Regions from separate parts of the Micromonospora sp. WMMD961 genome, predicted to be linked through region 1. Evidence: riboswitches for the same ligand, from Rfam matches in the RefSeq annotation. Region 1 holds a riboswitch; each other region holds the start of a gene.
What was found. Region 1 has a riboswitch for cobalamin ahead of O7614_RS22110 (prenyltransferase/squalene oxidase repeat-containing protein). Riboswitches for the same ligand answer to the same signal wherever they lie in the genome.
Positions count from the first base shown of each region.

Region 1 (7,700 bases):
CAACGCCCACCGCCCAGCCAGAGGGTCCCGATGCGCCGAAAGATCGAACACCGTGTCGGGACTGTGGACGGGCAGCCGATGATCGTGCTGACAGCGGCCGACTTCGAGCGGCTCGACGCCGCCCGTCGGCAACTCGGTGCCAGTGAGGCCCAAGCGCATCAGCTTCGCCAGCAGTTGAAGGACACCCGACGTCGAGTAGCCCGCCTGGAGGGCCTGCTCGCGGCGTGCGCAAGCCTCGGGCTACCGGGCCCGGACGCAGGCCGTCGCTGTCCTCACCAGAGTGACGACCTGGTTAGTTGATCAACCCGATGTTCAGGTCGTGGTCTGTCCGGCGCACCGTTCGCGGTTCACCTCGTCATCCTCACCTGAGCGGCGGCGGACGGTTCGACCGGCGGATGGTCAGCGACGGCCGGGCCGCCGCTGACCATCGCGCTACCCGGCGCTCAGGCGCCGTAGCGCAGGTAGATCGTGTCGCCGACGGTCACGGTCGTGCCGCGGGTCGCGGTGACCGGGGAGCCGCCGTCGCGGGCGACCTTCCAGGTCGAGGAGCCGCTGTTGGCCAGGCCGTTGACAGCGGTGATGGTGCCGGTGCCGCTGGTCGGGTTGAGGGCCGTGACGCAGCCGCTCGGGGTGGCCGCGCCGACGGCGGCGTCCAGTACTGCGCCGAGGGTGGTGGTGGCGGCGGTCGGCGTCAGGGTGACCGCGCACGGCTTGATGCTGCCGCTGCCGTTGTCGATGATGACGGCGAGCCGGGTGGCGGTGCCGGCGGTGAATCCGCTCGCCGCGACCCAGGTGGGCGCGCCGGCGGTGACCGGCGTCGGGGGAGCGGCGGTGTAGCCGGCGCCGGCCAGGGCCCGCACCGCGTCGATGGAGGCGTACGCCGAGGGGGTGGTGTTGGTGGGCAGGTACTTGAACCCGCCGCCGGTCAGCTGCTGGGCCCGGAGGAAGTCGATCGGGGTCTTGCCGGCGGTGGTGGTGAAATCGGTGCCCTGGCTCGGGATGCCGCAGGCGTTGAGCCCGGAGACGGCCCAGGCGTTGGAGTCGGTGTTGACGCCGAACATGGAGGTGAAGGCGCCCGAGGCGTTGACGAGCTTGCTCTTGAGGAAGTTCTTCGCCTGGACGATGTCGGTGTCGGTGTTCGGCACCCCGGCGGCGCAGAGGGCGGCCATGGCCGCGCCGGTCATGTCGATGTCGCTGGCCGAGGCGAGTTGGGTGGGGTTGCCTTCGGCCTGGGTGAACGTCCAACCGCCGTCGTTGTGCTGGTTGTTGCGGATCCGGGTGACCGACAGGTTGAGCAGCGCCTGCGGTACGCGGGCGGCGCCGGTCTGGGTCTTCGCTCCGGCCAGGGCGAGGGTGGCGAAGATGGTTCCGTTGACGTTGGCCGGCGGGCCGTAGTAGCCGGCCGAGCCGGTCTGCCAGTAGGCGATGGTGTCGGCGATCAGGTTGCGGGCGGGGGAGACGCGAGCGGGGTCGATGCCGGCGGCGTAGGCGTTGAGCACCCCACGCTCGTAGTCGGTGACCACGGGCGTGGTGCTCGGCCAGGACGCGGCCGATAGCTGGTTGCGATAGACGGTGCGGGCGTTCTTGGTCGTGTCACCGCTGGGGTAGACGTCCACGGCCGCGACGCCGGCCGGGGCGAACGCGCTGAACGCCCACTCGTTCGACAACCCGCCGCTGGCGTAGCTGCCGTCGGCGGCCTGCAGGGTGCGCAGGTAGGCGACGCCGTTGGTCCTGGCGGTGGCGATCTGCGCCGCCGTCGAGGTCGCGGCGGCCGGTGCGGCACCGACCGTGACCGCGACGACGGTGGTGATCAGGGCGGCGGCGGGAACTGTCGCGAGTCGTCTCCGGCGGCTGCCGGAGGAAGGGCGCGAGGACATCGGGTCTCCTTGGGGTACGGGGCACGACTGCCTCGACCCGGAGCCCGGCAACGGAGCCGGCGGGAGCGGGGCGGGCCGGCCGCAGGGCGCGTGGGACGGATACCGCAGGTGCTGCGTCATCACGTGGGTAGTCGGGCTCGGGACGGCCAACCGTCCTCACCGTTGCGCGTCAGCCCCGGATTTCCACCGGGTTCCCCCACGCGATGACGCGGTCACGGTATGGGAGGAAGCCCCTACCGCGCGCTGTTAGGTACATGACACGTCTTCGCGTTGACGGGGTGGTGGCGGCTGTGGTCCGATGGCCCCGATCCAGCAGTCAGGGGAAGCCGGTCAAAGTCCGGCGCTGGCCCGCAGCCGTAGGTCCCGTTTTCGGGACGAGTCGGATTACCTGGCTGGATAGTGCACCGCAGCGCCGTCGAGGTACACGGCGCGGAGCAAGGGTTTCCGGGACTCGTCCCCGGGGTCCGCGTCCGCGCCTGCGCCGCTACCCCGGAGAGAGTCGCCATGTCCCCACTGGTCAGTCGAACGTCGCGTACTCCTGCGGCGTGGTTGGCGGCCGTCGCCGCAGCGGTACTCGGTGCGGTGGCGCTGGTGGTGCCGACCCGTGCGGCGCTCGCCGATCCCCTGGAGTCGTGCACCCCGACCCAGGGCGCGATCGTGGCTGTCGACTTCGGCGCGTGGGGCGGGCCGCTGCTGCGCGGCTGCGACGCCACCCCGACCACCGGCCTGGACCTGCTGCACGAGGCGGGCTTCACCACCACCGGCACCGTCCACGACGGACCCGGCTTCATCTGCCGGATCGGGTCCCCTGACTTCGCGTCTGGTGACGAACGCCCGACACCGGCCGACGAGGCATGCCAGTTGACTCCGCCGGCGTCGGCCTACTGGTCCTACTGGATCGCCCCGGCCGGGCAGGACCACTGGACCTACAGCCCACTCGGCGCGATGGCCCAGCGGCCCGGCCCCGGTGAGGTCGAAGCGTGGGTCTTCGGCGGCACCGACATCGGTGGCTCCACCGGCGCGCCGAGCTTCACCCCCGCGTCGGTCCGCGCGAGCGGCCCCACTCCGACCGCCACCCCGACTCCGACCCCAACTCCGACCACCACGCCGAGCGACCCGGCACGGCCGACCGAGGCCCAGGTCAAGGCGGTGGCGAGTTACCTGGTCGGGCAGCTCGCCGACGGCGACCACGTCGACAACGGTTTCGTCGACCACTACCGGACCATCGCCGTCGCCACCGCCCTGGCCGGGATCGGCGGGCAGGACCAAACCCTCACCAAGATCGTCGACTACCTCCGGGCACACGTCGACGCCGCGATCTTCCCGAACGGCGACACCGCCGCACCCCACACCGCCAACGTCGCCAACCTCGCGCTCCTGCTCACCAGCACCAACGGCGATCCGCGCGCGTTCGGTGACCGGAATCTGATCGCCACGCTCACCGACCGGGTGTGTACCGCGGCCGACGCCGACGCCGGCTGCGCCGCCGTCGGTGACTTCGCCGGATCGAGCGATCCCCTGACCCACGCGACCGCCCTGCTCGCGCTCAAGCGGGCCGGCGTCACCCCGCCCGCCGCGACAGTCACCCGACTGACCGAGCAGCAGTGCGCGACCGGGGCCTTCGCCGGCCAATGGCGCGGCCCCACCGACGCCTGCGACCCGGACCTCGCGGCCACGACGCTGGCCGTGCTGGCGATGCGCACGCTCGGCGGGCACGACGCGGCGCTCGATTCGGCCAAGGCGTTCCTGGTTGCGGCCCAGGAGCCGGACGGTGGTTACCAGCCGTGGACCGGAGCGGGTTTCAGCGAGACCTATCCCACCGGGCACGCCGCGCAGGCCCTCGCCGTACTCGGCCTCGCCGACCGGGCCGCCGCCGCCACCGGCCTGCTGGTCAGCCGGATCGTCCCCGGCGGTGGGCTCAGCCCCGACCCGAGCAACCCGGACGCGGACCTGGCCGCCACCGCCGCGGCCGCGCTCGCGCTGGCCGGAAAGAACCTTGCCACTCTGGGTGAGACGCCGCCGCCGGCCGGGCCGCGACCCGACCTGGTCAAAGGCGTGTCGTACCTCGTCGCGCCGACCAACCTGATCGACGGCAGGTACTACGAGTCGTTCCCCGGCTTCCCCGACTTTGGGCTGAGCATCGACGGTGCCTACGCCCTGGCCGCCACCGGCGGGGACGACGCCAAGCTCCGGGCGATCGTCGAGTTCCTGCGCGGCGGCGGCGCGGTCGGCGACAGCGGATTCACCGTCGACATGTGGCTGGGCGTCGGCACCGACTACGCTGTCGGCGGCGCGATCGGCAAGATGGCCCTACTGGCCCAGGTCACCGGCTACGATCCACGGTCCTTCGGTGGACACGACCTGATCGCGGCGCTGGCTGACGTGACCTGCACCAAGGTCGATGCTCTCACCGGCTGCGCCGGGGCCGGTAACTACCGGTACGCCACCGCGGTGTTCGGGCAGTCGCTCGGCATCATCGCGCAGCTCCGTGCCGGACAGAGCGAGGCCGCCGCCAAGCCGGTCGAGTTCCTCAAGGGACTGCAGCGCGCCGACGGGTCGTTCCCCAGCCTCATCCCGGCGGCAGACGCCGACAAGGACGTCGACAGCACCGCGATGGCCGCGATGGCCCTCGCCTCGCTGACCGACGATCCGGCGGCGGTCGGCGCCGTCGACAAGGCGCTGGCCTGGATCGCCGCGACCCAGAAGGGGCACGGCGGCTTTCCCGGCGCGGCCGGTGACTCCACCAACTCCACAGCGCTCGCGATCCAGGGCCTCACCCTGCGCGACACCACCTACGCGAGTCAGATCGACAAGGCCCTGGCCTTCCTCGCCGCCCAACAGAACGACGACGGCGGGTTCAGGGTCGCAGCCGAGGGAGAGCCGGAATCGAACGTGCGCGCCTCCACGCAGGTCGTCGGCGGCGCCACCGGCATCTCGTTCGCCACCCTGATCCGCGACGTGCACGAGCTGCCGGGCACGAATCCGACCGGCTCGCCGACGCCGACGCCGACGCCGACGCCGACGCCGACGCCGAGCGCGAGCCAGTCGTCGACCCCGTCGGCGTCCGTGACGGCCGGCGTGACGCCGTCGTCCGGCCACAACGGGCAGTCGTCGGGCAACCTGCCGCGCACCGGTGCGTCCATCATGACGATCGCCCTGTTGGCGTTGGTACTCGTCGTCGCCGGCATTCTGCTACGGATCGCCGCACGTCGGCGCGCGACGGCCGGCGACGGCGGTGTCTCGTGATGACCCACAGGTGGCGGCGTTCGGTAGTGGCCCTGGCGATCGTCGCCGCAGTGGCAGGGACGCCCGCGCCGGCGCTGGCCGACCCGCTGCCGATCGGGCAGTGCACCACCTCGTCCGGGGTGATCCTCGCGGTGGACTTCAGCAAATGGGGTGGGCCGCTCCTGCGCTCCTGCGGCACCACCCCGACCACCGGTTACCAACTGCTCAACCAGGGTGGCTGGCGCACCACCGGAACCCAGCACGACGGGCCCGCGTTCATCTGCCGGATCGGCTACGCCGGCCACCAGGGCGGCACCCAGTACCCCACCCCGGCGGACGAGAGATGTGCCCTCACCCCGCCGGCCAGCGCCTACTGGTCGTACTGGCACGCCGACCCGGGACAGAACACCTGGGTCTACAGCCAACTCGGCGCGATGAGCTACAAGCCCAAGCCGGGCAGCGTCGACCTGTGGATCTTCGGGGCGACCGACATCGGGGGCACCGAGGGGCGGCCCCGGTTCAGCCCGGACAGCGTCCGAGCCCGCAACAGCAAGCCGACCGGCACGACCCCTCCCGCTCCGCCCCCCGCCGCGCCCACCCCGGCCCAGCCCGGCGGCGGGAACGCACCGGGCGCTGGCAAACCACCGATGCCGGGAAACCCTGGAGGCGGCAACCCTCCGCCCGGCCTCCCGCCGCCGGGAGCGTCGACATCGGCCCCGGTCAGTGGCGCGCCGACGCCGTCGTCCACAGTGCTGACACCCCCGACACCGATGGTGCCGTCCGCGTCACCGAGCGCCACCACGGACGAACCGCGCATCCTCGACGCGGTACCCACCGCGACGGCTGCCCGCCAGGACACCGGCTCCGCGCTGCCGGCGTTGATCACAGTCGGGCTGCTGGCCCTGCTCGGTCTCGTCGGCGCTGTCGTCGGCTGGCGCCGCCGCCGCACCTGATCCCGATGCCCACGATCCGTGCCGGCCTCGTCCACCGCCTCGCGGTAGCCCGGCTGCCGCGCTCCCTGCATCCGTTGGCGTGGTGGCTGTGGGCGCTCGCGCTGGCCACCGCCGCGAGCCGCACCAGCAACCCGCTCCTGCTGCTGCTCATCTTCGCGGTGCTCGGCCTCGTCGTCACCGTCCGTCGTACCGATGCGCCCTGGGCGCGCGCGTTCCACTACTACCTCTACCTGGCCCTGATCATCATCGCGATAAGGGTGGTGTTCCGGACGGTCTTCGCCTCCGGCATCACCCCCGAGGACCACATCCTCTTCCGACTGCCACACCTGCCCACACCCGACTGGTACGCGGGCATCCAGATCGGCGGCCCGGTCTCGCTGGAGGCGACCCTGTCCGCCGCCGTCGACGGCCTCCGGCTGGCCTGCCTGCTGTGCTGCATCGGGGCCGCCAACAGCCTCGCCAACCCCAAACGCGCACTGCGGGTCCTCCCCGGCGCGCTGTACGAGCTGGGTGTCGCCGTCACCGTCTCGCTGAGCGTCGCACCGCAACTGGTGGAGAGCGTCCAACGGGTCGCCCGCGCTCGTCGGCTGCGCGCCGGACGGGCCAAGGGGCTCGGGGCCGTGCGGGCCATCGTGATGCCGGTCCTGCACGACGCGTTGGACCGTTCGCTGCGGCTGGCCGCCGCCATGGACTCGCGCGGCTACGGCCGGGTCGGCACCGCCACGCCGGGCTCGCGGCGGCTCACCGGCGTCCTCATGCTGACCGGCATGGCCGGCCTGTGCGTCGGCGCGTACGGCCTGCTCGACCCGGGCGTGCCCCGTGCGGTCGGGCTCGGCGGCCTCGGTGGCGGTGTGCTGCTCTGCGTCGCCGGGATCGCGCTCGGTGGCCGTCGGGTGTCGCGCAGCCGCTACCGACCCGACCCGTGGCAGTGGCCCGAGTGGACGGTCGCCGGCTGCGGCGTGGTCACCGCTGTCGCGCTCGGTGTCGGCACCGGCTATGACCCCGCCGCGCTCAACCCGAGCCTCTACCCGCTGCACTGGCCCACCCTGCCCGCACTACCGGCCGCCGGGATCCTCGTCGCCGCCCTCGCCGCGATCGCCGCACCGACACCGCCGCGCCCGCACCGACCGCAGCCCGCCGCCGTGCTCCGCCGCGCCGCCGACACCGCAGGAGTACCGTCATGATCCGCTTCGAGCGCGTCAGCATCACGTACGACGGCGCGCCCCGCCCTACCCTGCGCGACGTCGACCTCGACATCGACGAGGGGGAGTTGTGCCTGGTCGTCGGCCACACCGGCGCGGGCAAGTCGACACTGCTCGCCGCGATCAACGGCCTCGTCCCGCACTTCACCGGCGGCACCCTGCAGGGCAGCGTGCGCGTCGCCGGTCGGGACACCGCCGACCACCCACCCCGCGAGTTCGCCGACCTGGTCGGTGTGGTCGGGCAGGACCCGGTCGCCGGGTTCGTCACCGACACCGTCGAGGAGGAACTGGCGTACGGGATGGAGCAGCTCGCCCTCGACCCGGCGGTCATGCGGACCCGGGTGGAGGAGACCCTCGACCTGCTCGGCCTCGCCGACCTGCGCCAGCGCGGCCTGCACGAGCTCTCCGGCGGTCAGCAGCAGCGGGTGGCGATCGGCGCCGCG
Region 1 covers NZ_JARUBJ010000002.1:4,897,227-4,904,926, reverse strand. The annotation lists gene O7614_RS22115 (hypothetical protein) at 444-1,877, opposite strand; cobalamin riboswitch at 1,982-2,104, opposite strand; cobalamin riboswitch at 2,147-2,288, shown strand; gene O7614_RS22110 (prenyltransferase/squalene oxidase repeat-containing protein) at 2,382-5,123, shown strand; gene O7614_RS22105 (LPXTG cell wall anchor domain-containing protein) at 5,123-6,055, shown strand; gene O7614_RS22100 (CbiQ family ECF transporter T component) at 6,061-7,239, shown strand; partial or broken gene O7614_RS22095 (ATP-binding cassette domain-containing protein) at 7,236-7,700, shown strand, end outside.

Region 2 (7,700 bases), 1.5 Mb from region 1:
GGAGACGCCGAGCGACTCGGCGAGGTCCTTCTCGATCGGCAGTCGGTCCCCGGGCTTGAACTTTCCGTCCAGGATCATCCGCTTGATGCCGTTGACCACTTCGTCAGTGCGAGACATGATCCCCCTAGCGGCCGGCGGGGGTGGCCTTCCCACCCGCGATCACGTACGCCGCCTCCGGAGATGACACGGTAGTCGGGTCTGCCGCCGCCCAGTAGTGGCCGTCCGGAAACCGGTAGAGCGCGATCGACTCGGTGCGCATCCGGGTGGAGTAGCCGGGCTGGTCCGGCAGGACGTAACCGCTGCCCGAGCCGGTGTCGCGGATGACGCACGGGTCGGTGAAGTGCTCGTGCAGGTGGTCGACGAACTCGGTGACCCGGTTGGTGAGATCTCCCGACACCGCGACGTAGTCGAGCACCGACACGTGTTGGACCATCTCGCACAGCCCGACGCCGCCGGCGTGCGGGCAGACCGGGATGTCGAACTTCGCGGCGAGGAGCAGCACGGCGACGATCTCGTTGATGCTGGCCAGTCGGCCGGTGTCCAGTTGGCAGAAGTCGATGGCTCCGGCCTGGAACAGTTGCTTGAACATCACCCGGTTGTGGCAGTGCTCGCCGGTGGCGACGCCGATCGGGGCGACGGCCCGGCGGACGGCCGCGTGGCCCAGGATGTCGTCCGGGCTGGTCGGCTCCTCGATCCACAGCGGCGTGAACCGGGCGAGGGCCGTGACCCACTCGATGGCCTGGCCGACGTCCCACACCTGGTTGGCGTCGATCATCAGGTTGCGGTCCGGGCCGAGGATCTCCCGGGCGATCGCGCACCGGCGGATGTCGTCGTCGAGGTTGGCGCCCACCTTGAGCTTGACGTAGCCGTAGCCGCTGTCGACCGCTTCCTGACACAACCGGCGCAGCTTGTCGTCGCCGTAGCCGAGCCAGCCGGCCGAGGTGGTGTAGGCGGGGTAGCCGGTCCGGTCGAGCTCGGCGAGGCGGTCGGCCTTGGTGCTCTCCTTGGCCCGCAGGATGGCCAGTGCCTCGTCCCGGGTCAGCGCGTCGGACAGGTAGCGCAGGTCCGCGATGTCGACGAGTTGCTCGGGGGACATGTCCACCAGCAGGCGCCACAACGGCTTGTCGGCGAGCCGGGCGACCAGATCCCACGAGGCGTTCAGCACGGCCGCGAGCGAGAGGTGGACGACGCCCTTCTCGGGCCCGAGCCAGCGCAGTTGCGAGTCGGACGTGAGGAGGCGGTAGACCGCCCCCATGTCGGCGGCCATCGTCGCCACGTCCAGACCCACGAGGTTCTGTGCCTGGTGGACCGCCGCGGCGGCGACGATGTCGTTGCCCCGACCGATGGTGAAGGTCAGGCCGTGGCCCGCGAGCGGCGCGCCCACGCTGTCGGTGCCGTCGGTGTGTAGGACGACATAGGCCGCCGAGTAGTCGCCGTCCTTGTTCATGGCGTCTGACCCGTCAGCGGTCAGTGAGGTGGGGAAGCGGACGTCCTCGACGGTGACGGCAGTGATCTGCGGCATGCGCTCCTCGCCCAGCTAGGCCAAAGATCAGATGATCATTCGGAGTATACGGAGGCTGGATCAGGTGCGTCAACGACGTCGATCACCCGCTCGGTGCAAACATCCGACGTTTCTGATCCGGACTGGGCCGCTGACGACAAGGGCCCCCGAGGCGGAGCGGTAGGGGCCGGCGTCGGCGGTCGGGTGGGGTTCTGAAGATTGGATGTTCATTCCGGATGGGCACATCGACGGCGAATTATGGGCAACGTTCCTTACCTCTGTGGACTCTATACATCACACCTCTGTGGATCGCTGCCGCATACCACCCGGCCCCGGACTGCCGGTGCCGGCCGCGGACGGCACGACGAGGTCGCGAGAGGAGGTGCGGTCGGGTGACGGTCGTCACCGCTCGGCCGTCGACACGCCGACACCGACATGTGGGGTGTGACAACCGCTGCATCCCTATATATGGTGTCGAGCGCAGCTGGTTCGGCCGCTCATCCGGCGCGGTCGAGGCAAGAGGGAACCCGGTGGAAATCCGGGACTGTCCCGCAGCGGTGAGTGGGAACGACAGCCGTCATCAGCACTGGGCCACCAAGCGGTCTGGGAAGCGACGGCCAGTAGGAGACCGGCCAACCCGGTCGCGCCCACGAGTCCGAAGACCTGCCAGCGCGCCGCGTACCCGCACCCGGGTGGGCGGCGGTCCGAGGCCGCGTGGGACGGCTGACGCCACCCGACCCACGCCGTACCGGTGTGGCGTCCGTCGGTGTCTGTCTCCTCGCGTCCGGACCACCAGGTCTCGAACTCCGAGGAGCGAGTGGTGACAGTCACCGAGGTAGTCCCGGCCAGCGCCGACGCCGCCCTGCGGCGGACGCCTATGCAGGTCCGCAAGCGCGACGGGGCCACCGAGCCCGTGGACGTGAACAAGATCGTCCGGGCGGTCGAGCGATGGGCCGACGACCTGACCGACGTCGACCCGATGCGCGTCGCCACCCGCACCATCAGCGGCCTGTACGACGGCGCGACGACGGCCGAACTGGACCGGCTGTCCATCCAGACGGCGGCCGAGATGATCGGTGAGGAGCCGCAGTACTCGCGCCTCGCCGCCCGGCTGCTGGCCGGGTACGTCGACAAGGAGGTGCGTCGCCAGGGCATCGCCTCGTTCAGCGCGGCGATCCGGGTCGGCCACGCCGAGGGCCTGATCGGCGACGACACCGCAGCGTTCGTCGCCGCACACGCCGGCGTGCTGGACGACGCCGTCGACGTGGACGGCGACCGGCGCTTCGAGTACTTCGGGCTACGCACGGTGTACGACAGGTACCTGCTGCGTCACCCCACCAGCCGGCTGGTGCTGGAGACCCCGCAGTACTGGCTGCTGCGGGTGGCCTGCGGCCTGTCCCGCACGCCGGACGAGGCGGTCGGCTTCTACCGGCTGATGTCCAGCCTGGCCTACCTGCCCAGCTCACCGACGTTGTTCAACTCCGGCACCCAGCACACCCAGATGTCCTCCTGCTACCTGGTCGACTCGCCGCTCGACGAGCTGGACTCGATCTACGCGCGGTACGCCCAGGTCGCCAACCTGTCCAAGTTCGCCGGCGGCATCGGCATCGCGTACTCCCGGGTCCGGTCCCGGGGCGCGTTGATCCGCGGCACCAACGGGCAGTCCAACGGGATCGTGCCGTGGCTGCGCACGCTGGACGCCAGCGTCGCCGCGGTCAACCAGGGCGGCCGGCGCAAGGGCGCGGCGTGCGTCTACCTGGAGCCGTGGCACCCGGACATCGAGGAGTTCCTGCAACTGCGGGACAACACCGGCGAGGACGCCCGCCGCACCCACAACCTGAACCTGGCCAACTGGGTTCCGGACGAGTTCATGCGCCGGGTCGAGGCCGACGAGATGTGGTCGCTGTTCGACCCGCACGAGGTTCCCGAGCTGCCGGACCTGTGGGGGGAGCGGTTCGACGCCGCGTACCGGGAGGCCGAGGCGCAGGGTCGCTACGTGCGGCAGGTCCCGGCGCGCGAGCTGTACGGGAAGATGATGCGCACCCTGGCCCAGACCGGCAACGGGTGGATGACCTTCAAGGACGCGTCGAACCGGCTGTGCAACCAGACCGCCGAGCCGGGCAACGTGGTGCACCTGTCCAACCTCTGCACCGAGATCGTCGAGGTGTCCAGCGACGCCGAGACGGCCGTGTGCAACCTGGGTTCGGTGAACCTCGCCGCCCACCTGGTCGACGGTGGCATCGACTGGGAGCGGCTGCGCGCCACGGTGCGTACCGCGGTGACCTTCCTCGACCGGGTGATCGACATCAACTACTACCCGACCCCGCAGGCGGCGGCGAGCAACCCCCGCTGGCGGCCCGTCGGGCTCGGGCTGATGGGCCTGCAGGACGTCTTCTTCGCGCTGCGGCTGCCGTTCGACTCGCCGGCCGCCCGGGAGCTGTCCACCCGGGTCAGTGAAGAGCTGTACCTGACCGCGCTGGAGACCTCCGCCGACCTGGCGCGACAGTTCGGCGCGCACCCGACGTACCCGCAGACCCGGGCCGCGCGGGGCCAGTTGCAGCCCGACCTGTGGGGTGTCGAGGGTACGCAGACCGCCCGGTGGGACGCGCTGCGGGAACGGGTCGCGGCGCACGGGCTGCGTAACTCGCTGCTGGTGGCCGTCGCCCCGACCGCGACCATCGCCTCGATCGCCGGGTGCTACGAGTGCATCGAGCCGCAGGTGTCGAACCTGTTCAAGCGCGAGACCCTGTCCGGGGAGTTCCTCCAGGTCAACACCGCTCTGGTCCGCGAGTTAAAGGCCCGAGGGCTGTGGACCGACCGGATCCGGTCGGCGATCAAGCGGGCCGAGGGGTCGGTGCAGGACATCGCCGAGCTGCCGGCCGGCGTCCGCGAGTTGTTCCGTACCGCGTGGGAGCTGCCGCAGCGGGCGCTGATCGACCTGGCCGCCGCCCGTGCCCCGTTCATCGACCAGTCCCAGTCGCTGAACCTCTTCCTGGCCGCGCCGACCATCGGCAAGCTCTCCTCGATGTACCTGTACGCCTGGAAGGCCGGGCTGAAGACCACCTACTACCTGCGCTCACGGCCGGCGACGCGGATCCAGCAGGCCACCGTCAGCGCCGTCGCGCCCGTAGCCGTCGCGCCCGTCGCCCTCGACGCGGACGCGCTGGCCTGCTCGCTGGAGAACCCCGAGTCGTGCGAGGCCTGCCAGTGACCCCCGCCGACACCACCACCACCGACGCCCGCACCACCGACACGAGGACCACGCACATGCTGCTCGACCCCGGGATGGACCTCACCCTCCGCCCGATGCGCTACCCACACTTCTTCGACCGCTTCCGTGACGCCATCCGCAACACCTGGACGGTCGAGGAGGTCGACCTGCACGCCGACCTCGCCGACCTGGACAAGCTGTCACCGGCCGAGCGGCACCTGGTCAGCCGTCTGGTGGCGTTCTTCGCCACCGGCGACACGATCGTCGCGAACAACCTGGTGCTCAACCTCTACCAGCACGTCAACAGCCCCGAGGGTCGGCTCTACCTGTCCCGGCAGCTGTTCGAGGAGGCCGTGCACGTCCAGTTCTACCTCAACCTGCTCGACACGTACGTGCCCGACGAGACCGAGCGGTTCGAGGCCTTCGCGGCGATCGAGAACATCCCCTCGATCCGTCGCAAGGCCGAGTTCTGCTTTCGCTGGATCGACTCGCTGAACGACCTGCGGGAGCTGCGGTCCCGGGAGGACCGTCGGACGTTCCTGCTCAACCTGATCTGCTTCGCCGCCTGCATCGAGGGGCTGTTCTTCTACGGCGCGTTCGCGTACGTCTACTTCCTGCGCTCCCGTGGCCTGCTGCACGGGCTCGCCTCGGGTACCAACTGGGTGTTCCGCGACGAGTCCATGCACATGGCGTTCGCGTTCGACGTGGTGGACACCGTTCGCGCCGAGGAGCCGGACCTGTTCGACGACGACCTCGCCGAGCAGGTGCGGCAGATGCTCACCGAGGCCGTCGAGTGCGAGGTGCAGTTCGCCGAGGACCTGCTGGGCCACGGCGTGCCGGGCCTGACGTTGGCCGACATGCGGGAGTACCTCCAGCACGTCGCCGACCGCCGGCTCGCTCAGCTCGGCATCGCCGCGCACTACGGGTCGAGCAACCCGTTCGCCTTCATGGAGTTGCAGGACGTGCAGGAGCTGTCCAACTTCTTCGAGCGCCGGGTGTCGGCGTACCAGGTCGGGGTGAGCGGCACTGTCGCCTTCGACGACGATTTCTAGGCGGCGACCGGTCCGGGGGCCCGGCGTCGCTTGGTGAGCCATCGCATCACGTGCAGGGGGTGCGACGCCGGGTCCGGAATCGGGTGGAAGACGTGCTCCACCACGCCGTCGGCGATGATCAGGGTCAACCGCTCGTAGAGCGTCATGTCGCCCGCCGTGCGGGTCGGCAGGCGCAGCGCGGTGGCCAGGGTCAACCTCGGGTCGGGAATCAGCGGGTAGGGCAGCCGCAGCCGGTAGGCGAGTTCCCGCTGGTACCCGGTCGACTGCGCGGACAGGCCGTACACCCGGGCGGCACCGGCCGCGCGGAGCTCCGCGTGGTGGTCGCGGAACCAGGCGGCCTGCTCGGTGCTGCCCCGGGCGCCGTGCACCTCCAGCAGCCCGTTGGGCAGGTCGACGCCCGGCCGCCCGGTCAGCGGGTACACGAAGATGACGGTGCGCCCGACGCCGAGCGCGCCGAGGTCGACCGGGCGGCCGTCGGTGCCGTAGAACGACAGCGCCGGCAGGCTGGTGCCGACCAGCGCGGCGGGGTCGCCCCCGACCTCGCCACCGCCGGGTATGACCTGGGTCGCTGCCGCGTCCAGGCGCGCGTCCAGCGCGTCCCGCTGGGCGGTCAGCCTGCCGATCCGCTCCTGGAGGGTGGTGATGGTGCTGCGGTACGTCGCCACCGCCGCCGCACACACGTCGGTGTCGTCGGCGCCACCGGCGATCGACTCGACGAACGGCCGGGTCTCCTCGACGGTCAGACCGAGCGCCATCAGCTCGCGGATCTGTGCCACCAACCGCACCGCGATCGGGTCGTACTCGCGGTAGCCGTTGCCGAGCCGCCGGGGCACGACCAGCCCGGCCGACTCGTAGTACCGCAGTGCCCGGACCGTGGTCCCGGTCCGTCGTGCCAGCTCACCCACCCGCATCCCGCGACCCTAAACCCGCACCCTGGGGTACGGGTCAACGTGTCGATCGTCGCGGTGCCAGCACCGCCGTTTCCTGCCAGTCTGGCTGCGAAAAGCCAGTGTGACCAGGGAGTGTGTGATGACGGCAATCAATCGGGTGCGTGCTCGGCAGATCCTCGACAGCCGGGGCAACCCGACCGTGGAGGCCGACGTGGAACTCAGCGACGGCTCGGTCGGCCGGGCGGCCGTACCGTCCGGGGCGTCGACCGGGGCGAACGAGGCGGTCGAACTGCGCGACGGCGACCCCGCCCGCTTCCACGGCAGGGGCGTCACCACGGCGGTCGCCGCCGTCAACGGCGAGATCGCCGACGCGGTGCGCGGGCTCGACGCCGAGGACCAGGCGTTGATCGACGAGACGATGATCGATCTCGACGGTTCGAAGGACAAGGGGCGACTGGGCGCCAACGCGATCCTCGCGGTGTCCCTGGCGGCGGCGAAGGCCGCGGCGGCAGCGCACCGCCAGCCGCTCTACCGCTACGTGGGTGGCGTCGGCGCCCGCCTGCTGCCGGTGCCGATGATGAACATCGTCAACGGTGGCGCGCACGCCGACAACCCACTCGACTTCCAGGAGTTCATGATCGCCCCGGTCGGAGCGCAGAGCTTCGCCGAGGCGGTCCGGATGGGCTCGGAGGTCTTCCACACCCTGAAGGCATCGCTCGCCGCGGCCGGTCACCACACCAACGTCGGCGACGAGGGCGGGTTCGCACCGGCCTTCACGACCGCCGACGAGGCGCTGGGTTTCGTGCTGCGCGCCGTCGAGGAGTCCGGCTACCAGCCCGGCGCCGACATCACGATCTGCCTCGACCCGGCCAGCTCGGAGTTCTACCGCGACGGCGTCTACGCCTACGCGGGCGAGGGGCGCGAGCGCACCGTCGAGGAGCACGTCGACCACCTGCTCGACCTGGTCTCCCGGTACCCGATCAGCTCGGTCGAGGACCCGATGGCCGAGGACGACATCGCCGGCTGGCAGCGGCTGACGGCACTGG
Region 2 covers NZ_JARUBJ010000002.1:3,361,257-3,368,956, forward strand. The annotation lists gene O7614_RS15110 (FadR/GntR family transcriptional regulator) at 1-117, opposite strand, end outside; gene O7614_RS15115 (enolase C-terminal domain-like protein) at 125-1,522, opposite strand; cobalamin riboswitch at 1,970-2,187, shown strand; gene O7614_RS15120 (ribonucleoside-diphosphate reductase subunit alpha) at 2,379-4,712, shown strand; gene O7614_RS15125 (ribonucleotide-diphosphate reductase subunit beta) at 4,769-5,764, shown strand; gene O7614_RS15130 (MerR family transcriptional regulator) at 5,761-6,675, opposite strand; gene eno (phosphopyruvate hydratase) at 6,794-7,700, shown strand, end outside.
Region 2: another riboswitch for cobalamin. It lies ahead of O7614_RS15120 (ribonucleoside-diphosphate reductase subunit alpha); the one in region 1 lies ahead of O7614_RS22110 (prenyltransferase/squalene oxidase repeat-containing protein).

Region 3 (7,700 bases), 310 kb from region 1:
CGCACCGTTGGTCGCGGTGACGGAGAAGTCGGCGTAGACGCGGTAGCCGCCGGGTTGGGCCAGCGTCAGGGGGACGCTCCAGGTGCCATCGGGGGCCATCGTCGGGTGCAGGTGCTGGTAGCCGCTCAGGTCGCGGCCGACCACGATCATGTGCAACGGCTTGTCGTGGACGACCGTGAAGCGGGTCGCCGGCTGCCGGTCGGTCCCGACGATCCGGAAGCGGTAGTCGGCGCGTACCCCGGCGGGTTGGGACCGCTCCAGCGGTTGCAGGGTGTACCCGCCGGCGCTGACCGTCGTTCCGGTCGCCAGCGTCTCGCCCGCCGCGCCGTCACCTCGGTGCGTGTGCGGGCCGGTGCCCGCCGGGTGCTGGTGCCCGTCGGTCGCGGACACGCCCTGCCCGGAGGCGGGCGGAGCGCCCGCCGGCTGGCGGGCGGTGTTCGCCGGGCTCTGGTCGCCGGTGCCGATGCGAGCCAGCCCGAACCCGGCCAGCAGGGCTACCACCAGGCCGCCGACGAGCAGCGCCAGGTGGCCGTTGCTCAGCCGGGACCCGGGTGTCACGGCGGCGAGGTCCGTGTCGGGCCGTGCCCCGCGGTCGACAGTCGACCCGTCGTCGGTGGCGGTGAGGGCCTTCGTCTCCTGGTCGGCGGTGGCCAGGGCCTTCGGTTCCTGGTCGGTGGGCGTCGGGTCGACCGCGACGCCCGTGCGGGCCGTGACGACCGCGTTGCCGGTACGCGCCGCCGGCACGGCGGCCGGTCGCCGCTTACCGCCCGTGGGCTGCGCACCGACGCCGCTCGCCGCGCCGGCCTTGCCCGCGGAGGTCTTGGCAGCGGCCGTCTTCGCGGCGATGGTCCTGCCCCCGCCGGTCTTGCCGGCGGGCCTGTTCGTGGTACGCGCACCGCCGCCGCGTCGACCTGAGGTCCCCGGTGCGGTACGGCCCCGGCCGGTGGGTTTGCCGGTGGACGCCGTCCGGCGACGCCAGACGACGAATCCGGCCGCCGCCACGAGCGCCGCGATCGCCGCCGCCCAGCCGGCCCAGGCCAGTGCTCCCGAATCGCGCTCCTCGGCCGGCCCGGTCGGCGGGGCCACCGCAGCCCCGGACGGCTGGGTCACCGGCTGCGCCGAGGTTGTCGGCACCGCCGACGCCTGCCCGGACGACCCGTGCTGCTCGGTGGCGGCCACCAGCGCCGGGTCCGGCTGGGTCGTCGGCGGGCTCCACCCCTTGGGCGCCGCCGTCACCGGCCCGTTGTAGCGGAAGGTCAGCGTGCCCCGCACGGTGTCGCCGTCCGAGGCGACCGACAGGTAGCTCACCGAGTACTGGCCCTTGGCCGGCAGGTGGCTGACGGCCACCGTCGACGGGAACCCGGTCGTGTACTCACGTGGCTCGAACTGCCCGTTGACCAGGAAGTACTCCCGTACCGGCTTGTCCAGCGGCTTCGGCTCCCCGTACGACCAGCTGTTGTCGACCCGGATGCCGCCCGGGGCGGTGACGGTGAAGAACGCGTTGGGCGCGGTCTTCTCCGTGAAGAAGAGCTGCACCGCCGTCAACGGCTCGCTCACCGTGGCCCCACCCGCCGGCGTGGACATGGCGAGAGTCCCGTGAGCCGCGGCGGGTTGGGCGGACGCGAGGAGAGCGACCGCCGAGGCGAGGAGGAGCGCGAGGACACCCGAGAGCACCCGCCCCGGAGTCTGAGGGAGACGACGCATCTGAATATCCTGACCCGAGTGAGGCTTTTTTCAAGAGCTGGCGATCTTTTCCTCACATGGCAAAAGCTGACGACGCCGCGCTGGTATCCCCGCGCTGTGCCCCCGGTGCCACGACTTCCCTGGCCAGCTATGCTGCGGGCGGCGCTGGTTCGTCCCGTCGTGACCGGCGGGGCGTCGTAAGAGGGAACCCGGTGGAAGTCCGGGACTGCCCCGCAGCGGTGAGTGGGAACGAACGCCGTCATCAGCACTGGGCCGTCGGCCTGGGAAGCGACGGCCGGTAGGAGACCGGCGCGACCGGTCAGGCCCGCGAGTCCGAAGACCTGCCTGCGCTGCGTACACGACCGTGTGCGCCGCCGTCGGCCTCGCGGGTGGGCTCAGCGGGTGACGTGCCGTCCGTCGGCGCGTGCTCGTCAGTGTTTCCGCGTTCCGGTGGTGTGGTTTCCCGAGGGACGGACTACCGCTGTGCACGACACCGCCACGATCGCCGGCCGAGCGCCGTCGGCGTCGCACCTGACCCTGTCGCAGATCATGGACCAGCACCACACCAACCTGATGGGTACGGTGCACGGCGGCCGGATCCTCAACCTCATCGACTCGGTGGCCGGGGTGGTCGCCGCCCGGCACTCCGACGGGCCGGCGGTCACCGCCGCGATCGACGAGACCGCGTTCCTGCGCGCGGTGCGGGTCGGTGACGTCGTGCACGTCGACGCCCGCATCACCTGGGCCGGACGCAGCTCGATGGAGGTCGCGGTCAAGGTCACCGCCGACCGCTGGGACCGGGCCGTGCCGCCCACCGACGTGGCCACCGCCCACCTGGTCATGGTCGCCATCGACGACGACGGCCAGCCGAGGACGGTGCCGCCGCTGCTACCCGAGACCGACGGGGACCGGAGGCGCTACCGCGAGGCGGAGATCCGTCGGGAGCACCGGTTGGCCTTGCGGCGGGCGCTGCTCGACGGCGCCGAGGACGGCTGAGAGGTTCTCGGACCGCCCGTTGCGACCTTCCTCGGGTAGCTCGCCGCGATCGTCGTCCGGCCGGGCACGCCGGATGCGGACGCAGGACAACTCGGATGTCGCCCGGCCGGCAACCCAATTGGATAGCGTCCAGGTGATGTATCGATCACGGAGGGTGTGAACCGTCATGCGCGCTGCGGTGCTGCGGGAGTTCGACAGTCCACTGACGGTGGAGGACGTCGATCAGCCCGCTCCCGGGGCGGGGCAGGTGCTGGTGCGGATCATCGCCAGCGGGGTCAACCCACTCGACACGAAGATCCAGGCAGGAAAGGCCGCGCACGCGCGGGTCCAGCCGCCCGCGGTGCTCGGACTGGACCTGGCCGGCGTCGTCGCTGCGGTCGGCGCGGAGGTGGCCGGGTTCGCGCCGGGAGACGAGGTGTACGGGCTGTGCGGGGGAGTGGGCGACTTGCAGGGCTCGCTGGCCGAGTACGCCGCCGTGGACGCCCGGCTGCTGGCCCGCAAACCGAGCAGTCTGTCGATGCGGGAGGCCGCCGCGTTGCCACTGGCGGCGGTTACCTCCTGGGAGGGGCTGGTCGACCGGGCGGGGGTCCGCGCCGGGCAGAAGGTGCTGGTGCACGGCGGTGCCGGCGGGGTCGGATACGTGGGCGTGCAGCTTGCCCAGGCGCGCGGCGCCGAGGCGTACGCCACGGGCGGGCCGGCGAGCATGCGGGTGATCGAGAGCCTGGGCGCCGTGCCGATCGACTACACCTCGACCACGGTGGAGGAGTACGTCGAGAGGCACACCGGCGGCGAGGGGTTCGACGTCGTCGTCGACAACGTCGGTGGCGCGACGCTCGACGCGTCGTTCGCGGCGGTACGCACCTATCACGGGCACGTCGTCAGCGCGTTGGGTTGGGGGTCGCACTCGCTCGCCCCGCTGTCGTTTCGTGGCGCGACCTACTCCGGCGTGTTCACTTTGCTGCCGATGCTCACCGGACGGGGCCGCGAACACCACGGCGACATCCTGCGCGAGATCGCGACGCTGGCCGACGCCGGTGCCCTGCGCCCGCGACTGGATCCACGCACGTTCACGCTCGACACGGTCATGGACGCCCACCGGCTGGTCGCCGACGGCACCGCCGAGGGCAAGGTCGTCGTGGACGTCGCCGGTTGAGCAGAGCTGTTCGTTCGGGACGAAGGAGTCTAGCTCTGCGAGGAGCCGATCGACGGAGCTAGTTGTGCTGGGCCACCAAGATCATGCCGTCGTCAGGCCGTCGAAGGTGGATCGGCAGCGACAGAGGTTGACCAACGTTGACTGCCTGCGTCCCAGGTTGAGAGGTGTGATGCCCGCTTTGATCGCCTTCGCCGCCCACCGAGATCAATACAACGCCACGTCTTGAACACTTACTCCTGTGCCGTGGGAGTGAGCCAGGCCAGGGGTTGTCCGCTGAGGGCGGCGTCGGCAAGGCGGTGGGCGCTGGCGGTCTTCAGGGCGGCTCGTGAGCTGTCGATCCAGCGCTGCACGTTGTCGACGCCTTGGTGGCGGTACTCGACGGCTTGGACGAGGCATTCCAGCTTGTCAGCGTCACGAGCGACGACAGCTTCTAGTGTCTCGCCGGCTTCGTATTCGACGACTGCGGCGGTGATGACGTCGGCGACGGCCGGTGGGCAGGCGGCGACCTGGTCGGCGGTGACGGCGGTGTTGGGTACGGCGGTGAGATAGCGCTTGGCGATGTGTGGGATGTCGGTGATTCGGGTTTCCTGGGTGTCGTGCAGGACGCAGAGCATCGACACTCGGGCTGGGTCGGCGCCCTCCATGGCGGCGAGCATCATTCCGATGAGCGCCGTTCGGAAGGAGTGCTCGGCGATGGACTCGGGTTGCTTGACGCCAGCGAACCACCAGCCGGTGCGGGCGGCGCGTTTGAGGACGCCGGCTTCGAAGATGAAGTTCATCGCTCCGGCGGCGTCGTGGTCGTCGGTCATCTGCCCGTCCCTGTGCCGGTGAGTCCGTCCGCCCGCAGGCTGTAGACGATAGAGGTTCCTGCGGCCCGGCGACGAGAAGTTCCACTACAGCGACGGCTCCCATAAGTGGATCCCACCGGACCCGGACTACGACCAGGAGGTCTGGGACGAACAGGTCCGCCAACACAAGCATGGACACCTGTCGGCCGCCTACTTCGACCGCCCCGGCCCGAGGGTCGTCGACGGCGCGGAGATCCTCGCCGGCATCCTCGCTGGCCGTCCAGACTCCCGCGCTCGGCGGGTTTCCGCCGACGTCGGTTGAACTGTCGCGCCTGAGCGGCCGCGATGACAGCTGACGCCGATCGCCCGCTGCCCCGGCATTCGCAACGTACCGCACCGCACCGAGGGTCAGGCGTGTGCCCTCGCTGCACCAGCGAGGTCGACGATCCGGTCGCACCAGCGGTCCATCAGCGTCTGGTCGTGGCTGATGACCAGGACGCCGGCCCGCTGGGTGCGCTGGTAGTCGCGGATGACGGCGGCGACGTGCGCCTGGGTCGAGGCGTCCAGCATCGCCGTGGCCTCGTCACAGAGCAGGTAGTCCGGCCGGTGTACGAGGGCGCGGGCGAGGCAGGCCCGTTGTAGTTGCCCGTCGGACACCGCGTGTGGGCGTCGGCCGCGCAGGTCGGCGGTGAGGCCGACGAGGTCGGCGAGTTCGGCCACCCGCTCCCGGACCGTCGACTCGGGCGTTCGGACGGCGCGGAGCGGTTCGGCCATCAGGTCGTCGAGGCTCAGCCGGGGATCGGCGGCGGCGCGCGGGCTCTGGAAGAGGACGGCGACGCGGGTCCGCAGGTCGACCGGCACGGCGTAGCGCACTCCGTGGACCGGCGTGCCGTCGATGCTGACCTGGCCGTGGTCCGGGCGGTGCAGCAGGGCCAGGACCCGGACCAGTGTCGACTTGCCGCAGCCGGACGGGCCGCGAAGTCCGACCGTCTCGGCCCGATCGACCCGCACCGTGACGCCGTCGAGCACGACCTGACGGCCGTATCCGACGGTGACCTCGTCGGCGAGTAGGTGCTGCTGGCTGGTCACGCGACGGCTCCGGTGTGGATCGGGTGGTGGCAGACGACAGTGCCGTCACCGGCGACCGGTGTCGGCGGTGGTTGGATCGCGCAGGTGTCGGTGCGGTGCGGGCAGCGGGGCGCGAAGGCGCAGCCCGGAGGCAGCGCGGTGAGCATCGGCGGGTCGCCGGGCACCGGCCGGAAGGCGCGGTCCGGCAGGGCGTCGAGCAGCGCCGCCGCGTACGGGTGGGCTGGCGCGGTGAAGAGCGGTTCCGCATCCCGGTGTTCCACGACGCGGCTGGCGTACATGACGGCGACGGTGTCGGCGACCCGTTGCGCGGCGGCCAGGTCGTGCGTGATGAGGACGACGGCCGATCCGTTGTCGCAGCGGCGGCGCAGCAGGTCGAGGGTGTGGTCCACCAGCGGCCGGTCGAGGCCGGTGGTGGGCTCGTCGGCGATGAGCAGCGACGGGTCCGGTGCCAGTGCGAGGGCGGTGACCAGCCGCTGCGCCATGCCGCCGGAGAGTTCGTGCGGGTAGCGGTCCAGGTCGGCCGGGTCGAGCCCGACGTCGAGGGCGAGCCGGTCGGCGTCGGCGCGGTCCCGACCGTGCGCGCGCAGCGTCTCGGTGAGGAGTCGCCGTCCGGTGCGGACCGGGTTCAGCGCGGTGGCCGGGCTCTGCGGGACCAGCCCGACCCGACGGCCGCGTACCCGCCGGGCCAGGTGACGCTGACCGCAGGTGACCAGGTCGACCGGGTCGGTGCCGGGGTGGTGCAGGACGGCGTGGCCGGTGATCGTGGCGTTGCCCGGCAACAGGCCGAGCAGCGCGTGGGCCAGGACGGACTTGCCGCAGCCGGACTCGCCGACGACGGCCAGCAGTTCACCGGCCCGTACGGTGAGGTTGAGGTCGGTGACGGCGCGCACTGTCGTGTCGCGCAGCCGGAACTCGACGCCGAGGCCGTCCACTGCCAGCAGCGGGCCGGTTTCGGTGGTGCGGCCGGGCGCCGGGGCGGAGACGTGTTCGGTGGTGGTCACAGGTGCAGCTCCGCTCGGACCCGGGGATCGAGGCGGTCGCGCCAGCGGGCGGCGAGGACCGCGATGGCGAGGGTGACGACGACGATGACCGCACCCGGCGCCAGGCTGGCCCACCACGCACCGGTCAGCAGCGACCCCTGACCGTCGTTGATCATGTTGCCCAGCGAGGCGAGGTGCGGCGGCAGGCCGAGGCCGAGGAAGGACAGCGCCGTCTCGTGCCACACCGCGTGCGGAATCATCAGGGTGGTGGCCAGCGCCAGCCGGGGCAGCACATGGGGCAGCAGGTGTCGCGTCAGGACCCGGCCCCGACCGGCTCCGCCGCTGATGGCGGCGTCGACGAACGGCCGGGTACGAAGGCTGAGCAACTCGGACCGGACGATGCGCGCGGTGGAGAGCCAGTGGGTGAGCCCGACGGAGGCGATCACCGCGCCGAGGCTGGGCCGCAGCATGGCGACGATGAAGATGCCCAACAGCAGGTGCGGCATCGCGGCGATGGTGTCCACGATCCGCATCAGGACGCGGTCGACCCGGCCGCCGAGCGTACCGGCGATTCCGCCGACCACGCCGCCGAGGACGGTGGCGACGAGCGCGGCGACCGCGCCGACGAGCAGCGACACCCGCAGCCCGTAGACGGCGCGGTGCGCCACGTCCCGGCCGAGGTCGTCGGTGCCGGCGAGGTGGGTCCAGGACGGTGCCAACCGGGTCTGGTCCAGGGCGACCGCGCTCTGGTCGAGCGGCCAGAGGAGTGGGGCCAGCAGCGACCCGACGACGGCGATGACGAGGACCAGACCGGCGATGACGACACCGGTCTGGCCGGGCCGCAGCCGAAGCCGGGACCGGACCACCCGGAGCAGCGGCGGTCGGGTGGCAAGGTCAGTCATCGAGTCGCACCCTCGGGTCGGCGGCGGCGTAGGCGAGGTCGGTCGCGAGGTTCGCGGCCAGTACCACCGCGGTGGTGACCAGCGTGATCGAGGCCAGCAGCGGGAAGTC
Region 3 covers NZ_JARUBJ010000002.1:4,586,046-4,593,745, reverse strand. The annotation lists gene O7614_RS20795 (copper resistance protein CopC) at 1-1,704, opposite strand, end outside; cobalamin riboswitch at 1,833-2,047, shown strand; gene O7614_RS20790 (acyl-CoA thioesterase) at 2,167-2,679, shown strand; gene O7614_RS20785 (zinc-dependent alcohol dehydrogenase family protein) at 2,846-3,832, shown strand; gene O7614_RS20780 (HD domain-containing protein) at 4,063-4,641, opposite strand; gene O7614_RS20775 (ATP-binding cassette domain-containing protein) at 5,029-5,709, opposite strand; gene O7614_RS20770 (ABC transporter ATP-binding protein) at 5,706-6,710, opposite strand; gene O7614_RS20765 (ABC transporter permease) at 6,707-7,591, opposite strand; gene O7614_RS20760 (ABC transporter permease) at 7,584-7,700, opposite strand, start outside.
Region 3: another riboswitch for cobalamin. It lies ahead of O7614_RS20790 (acyl-CoA thioesterase); the one in region 1 lies ahead of O7614_RS22110 (prenyltransferase/squalene oxidase repeat-containing protein).

Region 4 (7,700 bases), 840 kb from region 1:
GAGCCCGAACCGGTCCAGAAGCTGCGGTCGCAGCTCCCCCTCTTCCGGGTTCATCGTGCCGACCAGCAGGAACCGGGCGGCGTGGCTGACCGAGACGCCCTCCCGCTCGACGTGGCTGCGGCCCATCGCCGCCGCGTCCAGCAGCAGGTCGACGAGGTGGTCGTGCAGCAGGTTGACCTCGTCGACGTAGAGCACACCCCGATGCGCGGCGGCGAGCAGACCCGGCTCGAAGGCGCGTACGCCCTCGCCGAGGGCCTTCTCCAGGTCCAGTGAGCCGACCACCCGGTCCTCGGCGGCGCCCACCGGCAACTCCACCAGGCGGGCCGGGTGCGTCTCGGCGGCCGCGTCGGCCGGATGCGGCCCGTCCGGGCAGGCCGGGTCCGGCTCGGCCGGGTCACAGGCGAAGCGGCAGCCGGCGACCCGGCGGACCGGCGGCAGCAGCGCGGCCAGCGCCCGCACGGCCGTGGACTTGGCCGTGCCCTTCTCACCCCGGACCAGCACCCCGCCGATCGCCGGGGACACCGCGTTGAGCAGCAACGCCAACCGCATGTCGGCCATGCCGAGCACCGCACTGAACGGGTACGTCATGCCCGGTCCTCCAGATCGCCCTCGCTGGCCAGGTACGTGTCGCGCAGCCGGTCCAGGGTGGCCGGTTCGGGTTTGGCCCACAGCCCCCGGTCGGCGGCCTCCAACAGCCGCTCGGTGATGCCACGCAACGCCCACGGGTTGGACTGCTCCAGGAACTCCCGGGTGGTCTCGTCGAAGAGGTACGCGGCGGCCAGGTGCTCGTACATCCAGTCGTCGACGACACCGGCGGTGGCGTCGTAGCCGAACAGGTAGTCCACCGTGGCCGCCAGCTCGAACGCGCCCTTGTAGCCGTGCCGGCGCATCGCGGCGATCCACTTCGGGTTGACCACCCGGGCCCGGAACACCCGCCGGGTCTCCTCGCCCAGGGTGCGGGTCCGCACGTCGTGCGGCATCGCCGAGTCACCCACGTACGCCGCCGGTGCCGTGCCGGTGAGGTGACGGACCATCGCCACCATCCCGCCGTGGTACTGGAAGTAGTCGTCGGAGTCGACGATGTCGTGCTCGCGGGTGTCCTGGTTCTTCACCGCCACCGAGATCCGGGCGAAGGACCGTTCCATGTCGGCGCGCGCCTCCCGCCCGTCCAGGCCCCGGCCGTAGGCGTAGCCGCCCCACACCGCGTACACCTCGGCGAGGTCGGCGTCGCTGCGCCAGGTCCGGGCGTCGATCAGCGGCAGCAGGCCCGCGCCGTACGCCCCGGGCTTCGAGCCGAAGATCCGGGCGGTGGCCCGCCGCTCGTCGCCGTGCTCGGCGAGGTCGGCGGCGACGTGCGCGCGCAGGTAGTTCTCCTCGGCCGGCTCGTCCAGGGCGGCGACCCGCCGGACCGCGTCGTCGAGCAGCGCCACCACGTGCGGGAACGCGTCGCGGAAGAAACCGGAGATGCGCACGGTGACGTCGACCCGGGGCCGGCCCAGCTCGGCCGTGGGCACCACCTCGATGCCGGTGACCCGCCGGGACCGGTCGTCCCAGACCGGGCGGCAGCCCAGCAACGCGAGCACCTCGGCGATGTCGTCGCCCTGGGTCCGCATGGCGCTGGTGCCCCACACGGTCAACCCCACCGAGCGGGGGTACGCCCCGGTGTCGGCGAGGTGCCGGGCCAGCAACGAGTCGGCGAGGGCGACCCCGACGTCCCAGGCGTTGCGGCTGGGGATGGCCTTCGGGTCGACGGAGTAGAAGTTGCGACCGGTGGGCAGCACGTTGACCAGGCCCCGAGTGGGGGAACCGGACGGGCCGGGCGGCACGAACCGACCGTCGAGCGCCCGGAGGGTGTTGGTCAGTTCGTCGGTGGTGCGGTCCAGCCTGGGTACCAGTTCGGTGGCGGCGAAGCGCAGCACCGCGGCGACGTCCGGGATCGACCGGCCGGTGACCTCCACCACCACCGCGTCGACGGTGTCGGCGTCCCAGCCGAGCGTCTCCATCCCGATGACCAGGCGCCGGGCGAGCGCCTCGATCAGGTCGACGGCGTCGGCGGCGGTCCCGGCGGGCCCGTCCACCACGTCGGTCAACGCGCTGGGCAGCGCCAGTCGTCGTCCCGGTGACGCGAGCAGCTCCTGCTCGTCGAGGGAGTACGCGACGGCGAGGGCCTGCCGCAGGCCGGGCAGGGCGTGGGCGCCACCCCAGATCTGCGGTGCGCGCAGCACCGCGAGGACCAGGTTGACCCGGGGCTCCCCGGTCGGCGCGTCGGCGAGGATGTGCAGGCCGTCGCGGATCTGCACGTCCTTGACCTCGCACAGGTACCCGTCGAGGTGCAGCACGAAGTCGTCGAAGTCGTCCGCGTCGGGCATCGCCTCGGCGTGCAGGTCGTGGTGCAGCTCGGCGGCGCGCACCAGGTCCCAGATCTGCGCCCGCACGGTGGGCACCTTGGCCGGGTCGAGGGCCTGCACCGTGGCGTACTCGTCGAGCAGTTGTTCCAGTTTGGCCAGGTCGCCGTAGGTCTCGGCGCGGGCCATCGGCGGCACCAGGTGGTCGATGACCACGGCGTGCGCCCGCCGCTTGGCCTGGGTGCCCTCGCCGGGGTCGTTGACGATGAACGGGTAGACCAGCGGAAGGTCGCCGAGGACCGCGTCGGGCGCGCAGCCGGCGGCCAGGCCGAGGCCCTTGCCGGGCAACCACTCCAGGGTGCCGTGCTTGCCCAGGTGCACCACGGCGTCCGCGTCGAAGCCGCCGTCGACGGCCGGCGTGGCCAGCCAGCGGTACGCGGCCAGGTAGTGGTGACTCGGCGGCAGGTCCGGGTCGTGGTAGATGGCGATCGGGTTCTCCCCGAAGCCGCGTGGCGGTTGGATCAGCAGCACCACGTTGCCGAAGCGCAGCCCGGCGAGCACGATGTCGCCGCCCTCGGTGTACAGCTCGCCGGGCGGTTCACCCCAGTGTTCCCGCATCCGCTCGCGCAGCTCGGCCGGGACCTGGTCGAACCACCGCTGGTACGTCGGACCGGGAATCCGGGCCTCGGCGGCGGCCAGCTGCTCCGGGGTGAGCCACTCCACGTCGTGGCCTCCGGCGGCGATCAGCGCGTGGATCAACGCGTCCCCGTCGGTGGGCGGTGGCGCGTCGCCCAGGTCGTAGCCGTCCTCGGCCAGCGCGGCGAGCAGACGGACCGCCGAGACCGGGGTGTCCAGCCCGACGGCGTTGCCGACCCGGGAGTGCTTGGTGGGGTACGAGCTGAGCACCACGGCGACCCGCTTGTCGGGGTTGGGCAGGTACCGCAGCCGGGCGTGGCGCACCGCGATCCCGGCGACCCGGGCGGCCCGCTCGGGATCGGCGGCGTAGACCGAGAGACCGTCCGAGTCGATCTGCTTGAACGAGAACGGCACGGTGACGATGCGGCCGTCGAACTCGGGGATGGCCACCTGCATGGCGGCGTCCAACGGGGACAGCCCGGCGTCGCTGTCGGCCCACTGCTTCCGGGTGCTGGTCAGGCAGAGCGCCTGGATGACCGGCACGTCCAGGGCAGCCAGGGCGCCGACGTCCCAGGCGTCCTCGTCGCCGCCTCCGGAGGCGTCCGCGGCGACCGCGCCGCCGGCCGCGAGGACGGTGACCAGCAGCGCGTCGCAGCGGGCGAAGAGCCCGAGCGGGCCGGCGCCGGTGGTGAGCCCGCGCAGCGAGCCGCAGAAGATCGGCAGCGGGTTGCCGCCGGCCGCGCGGACCGCGTCCGCGAGCACGTCGACGAAGCCGGTGTTGCCCGCGAGGGCGTGCGCCCGGTAGAAGACGATGCCCACGGTGGGCCGGTCCGGGTCGGCGGGGTGTTCGCCGTGTACGCCGTACGCCGGGGTCGGTGCGGGCGGGGCGAATCCCTCGCCGGTGAGCAGCACCGTGTCGGAGAGGAACCGGGCCAGTTGCCCGAGGTTGTCCGGCCCGCCCTCGACCAGGTACGCCAGCGCCTGGGTGACGACCCCGGACGGCACTGTGGAGATGGCCATCAGTTCCGCGTCGGGCAGGGCCTCGCCGCCGAGCACGACCGTCGGCACGCCGGAGGTGAGCACCGTGGCGAGGCCGTCCGGCCAGGCCTGTCGACCGCCGAGCAGGCGTACGACGACGAGGTTCACGCCGTCGAGCAGGGCGGGCACCTCGTCGGCGGCGACCCGGGCGGGGTTGGCCAGCCGGTAGTCGGCGCCGCTGGCGCGGGCGGCCAGCAGGTCGGTGTCGGCGGTGGAGAGCAACAGGATGCGCACGGCAGGCTCCGGGGAGTGACGCCCGGCCACCACGAGGGTGACCGCGACGATGTGGATGGGTGCGGCGTCAGCCGGTACGACGGCGGGGCGGACGGCTCGCGGGCGCGAGCGGCGGGGCCGGTCGGCGGCGGGCGGCGCTCAGCTCAGCGGGGCGTGCCGGGTCGCGGGCACCGTGAATCGCCCACCGTGCGGGGCATGACGATGCTCGTCGATGAATGAGACGCCGTGCGTCATCGGGTCCTCCTCGGGTGTCCACGCCCTGGGGTACGTCCCGACGGCCGAAGTATCCTGGCTTCCGGATCGACGCTCTCCCCCGGCCTTCCAACCGCAGACACACGGCCGTGACTCACGAGGGGGGATCGCTCCCCGGTGACAGTGGCGGGACCGCGTCGGAATCGCACCGACTTCCTTCACTGCCGTCAGGCCGCGAATGCTGCCACACGCTTCCGCTGCGGGTCAACGCCGGTCCAACCCCGCCCGGCGGGCTGCATTCATCGAGATACGGCGATCACCGTGACCGCGACCGCGCGCGTCGCGACGCCCCGGATCAATGCCCGGCGTCCTTTGCTCTGCTTACCCATAGGCACCAGACACGGAGCGTCACTGGCGCATATAGACATGCAGAGCAAAGGATGGCCGAACCTACCCTGGCCTGCGCCGACCGTCCGGCGGGACGGCGCCGTGCCGCACCGTCACCTAGGATCGGCGAACGTCGCACCAGTGTCCGCGGTCAATCTCGGAGGTCGATCACCATGGTCGCCCTGCGGTTCCATCACCTGGCGGGTCGGGTCTGGGTCTGTCCGGGCGATCCCGACCCGGAGGCGGTCCAGGCCGGCGTCGCCGTGGTGGCCGACGAGCGCGGCAGTGTGATGATCGACGCTGGGCAGAGCCCCGGGCACGCCCGCGCGATCCAGGCCGCGCTCGCCGTTGCGGGGCTGCCGAAGCCGCGCTGGCTGGTCTACACCCATCACCACTGGGACCACGTCTGGGGCGCTTGCGCATGGCCCGGCGTGGAGATCGTCGGGCACGAGGCGGCCGTGCCGCTGCTGCGCGCCGAGGCCGCCCGGCCGTGGAGCCACAGCTACCTGGACGAGCAGGTACGCGCCAACCCCCGCCTCGGCCCGAGCTTCCACGCCCGGGCACGCGCGATGGACTCCTGGGAGGACTTCACAGTCCTACCCCCGACCTGGACCTTCACCGATGCCGACGAGTTGTCGGTCGGGGTTCGGCTACGCCACGTCGGCGGCGGGCACGCACCGGACTCGACGGTAGTGCTGGTGCCCGACTCGGGCGTCCTGCTGCTGGGCGACTGCTTCTACCCGCCGCCGGCCCATCTACGCCGGCCCGGGGAGGGCCCCGACCTGGCCCTGGTGCGCCGCCTGCTCGACCACGACTACCACTGGTACGTCTCCAGCCACGCCCAGCCGATGACCGCGCAACAGGCCCGGTCAGCCGTCGGGGACGCCTGAGCAGGCGAGCCTGAGCAGGCGAGCCGCAGCGGGCGTGCCTCAGCGGGCGTGGCGTTCCGGGTGGGCGCGATTCCACACCCGCATCCGCTCCGGGTAGCCGGTGCGGGCCGCCTCGTACAGCGGCACCGCGTGCTTGCGGGCAATCGCCCCCGCCGCCCGGGGCGTACCGGTGCGCCGACGGATCCACTCACCGTCGTGGGCGATCGCCACCACTGTGGTGTCGGTCGCGGTCGTCTCCGGCTCCAGGTAGAACTCCACCCCGCGCCGGGTGGCCACGAACGCCTCCAGCGCCGCGAGGTCCTCGCGGGTCGCCTCCCGGTCCAGCTTCGTCGGGGTCGTCTCGGCACCCCGTCCCCGGCGATTGAACCAGCTCATGACCAGCCCCTCTCCTCGACACCACTCCCAGTGCACCACCGAATCCTGGCAATCCGCTGCACGCCGGGTGGGAGCAACCTGACCCGCGCCGGGTGGAACCCGCGACGCCCGCGCGGTGTCATGAGTGTGATCCGAACGGAGGCTCCCCTGGACGACGAGGCGCTCGTCACCCGCGCTCGGGCAGGTGACCTGGAGGCGTACGACCTCCTGGTCGCCCGGCACACCGCGTCCGCGTACCGGACGGCGGTGCTGCTCGGTGCGGGTTCGGACTCCGAGGACGTCACGCAGGAGGCGTTCGTGAAGGCGTACCGCAAGCTGTCCCGTTACCGGGGCGAGTCGTCCTTCCGCTCGTGGCTGCTCGCGATCGTCGCCAACGAGACCCGCAACCTGCACCGGTCCCGGGGCCGGCGGGACGGGCTCGTCCTGCGGGCGGCGGCGGCCGACCCGACGTCCGAGATCGCCGAGGACGGGGCGGTCGGCGCTGTCCTCGCCGGGGAGCGCCGGGAGGCGCTGGTCGGGGCCCTGCGGCAACTGCCGGTACGGGACCGCGAGGTGATCGTCTGCCGGTACTTCCTCGATCTCACCGAGGAGGAGACGGTGGCGGCACTGGGCTGGCCCCGGGGGACGGTGAAGTCGCGCACCTCCCGGGCGCTGGCGAAACTCCGCGGCCTTCTCGACCGGGAGGAGGTCCGGCATGGGTGACCTCGAACGGGAGTTGCGCGACCTGTCCGCCTGGCTGGAGACACCCGAGCCGCCCGACGTGACCGCCCGGGTCCGCGTACGACTCGACAGGCCCGTGCGCCGGTGGCGTCCGCTCGCCGCAGCGGCGCTCGTCGCCCTCCTGGTCGCGTTGGTGCCGCCGACGCGGGCCGCCGTCGCGGACGCCGTCGCCGGGCTGCTGCGCTTCGCCGGTGTCAGCATCGCCACCTCGTCCGCCCCGACGCCGGCCGCCGGCACCCCGTCGCCGTTGCCCGGGCAGCGGACCGCCGCCCTGGACGAGGCGCAGCGGGCGGTGCGGTTCCCGATCCGGCTACCGGCCTCGTTGGGTCCGCCCGAGCGGGTGCTGGTCGCCGACCCCGACCCTTCGGGCGTCTGCCGGGTGGCGACGCTGCTCTACGACGGGGGCGCGCTGCGCATCGACGCGTTCGACGGTCGCCTCAACCTGGCCTTCCACAAGCAGGTCACAGCGCCGGGCGCGGAGTGGACACAGGTCGGCGGCCACTTCGCGGTGTGGGTCGACGGCCCGCACGTGCTGTCGTACGTGGACCGTGCGGGCGAAGTCCGCGAGGAGACCGCCCGACTTGCCGCCTCGACCCTGATCTGGCAGAACGCCGACGTGAGCTACCGGCTCGAAGGTTCCCTCAGCAAGGCCGAGGCGATCGAGATCGCCCGCTCGCTGGGCTAGGGAACCCGGCGGGATCGACCGGTGTCCAGAAGACACGACGGGTCTTCGGCCGACGGGCTGTGCCAGCCCGCAGGTGGCGGACGGCGCACCGGAAGGGGTGGAGATGGGTTCACGGGGCAGGATGCTGCTGGTGTCATCGGTGCTGCTGGTGGCGGGATGCTCGACCACTACCAGCGGCGGGTCGGCCGCGCCGGCCGT
Region 4 covers NZ_JARUBJ010000002.1:4,056,813-4,064,512, forward strand. The annotation lists gene O7614_RS18500 (VWA domain-containing protein) at 1-588, opposite strand, end outside; gene cobN (cobaltochelatase subunit CobN) at 585-4,253, opposite strand; cobalamin riboswitch at 4,535-4,664, opposite strand; gene O7614_RS18510 (MBL fold metallo-hydrolase) at 5,006-5,722, shown strand; gene O7614_RS18515 (hypothetical protein) at 5,762-6,097, opposite strand; gene O7614_RS18520 (RNA polymerase sigma factor) at 6,224-6,799, shown strand; gene O7614_RS18525 (hypothetical protein) at 6,792-7,502, shown strand; gene O7614_RS18530 (hypothetical protein) at 7,606-7,700, shown strand, end outside.
Region 4: another riboswitch for cobalamin. It lies ahead of cobN (cobaltochelatase subunit CobN); the one in region 1 lies ahead of O7614_RS22110 (prenyltransferase/squalene oxidase repeat-containing protein).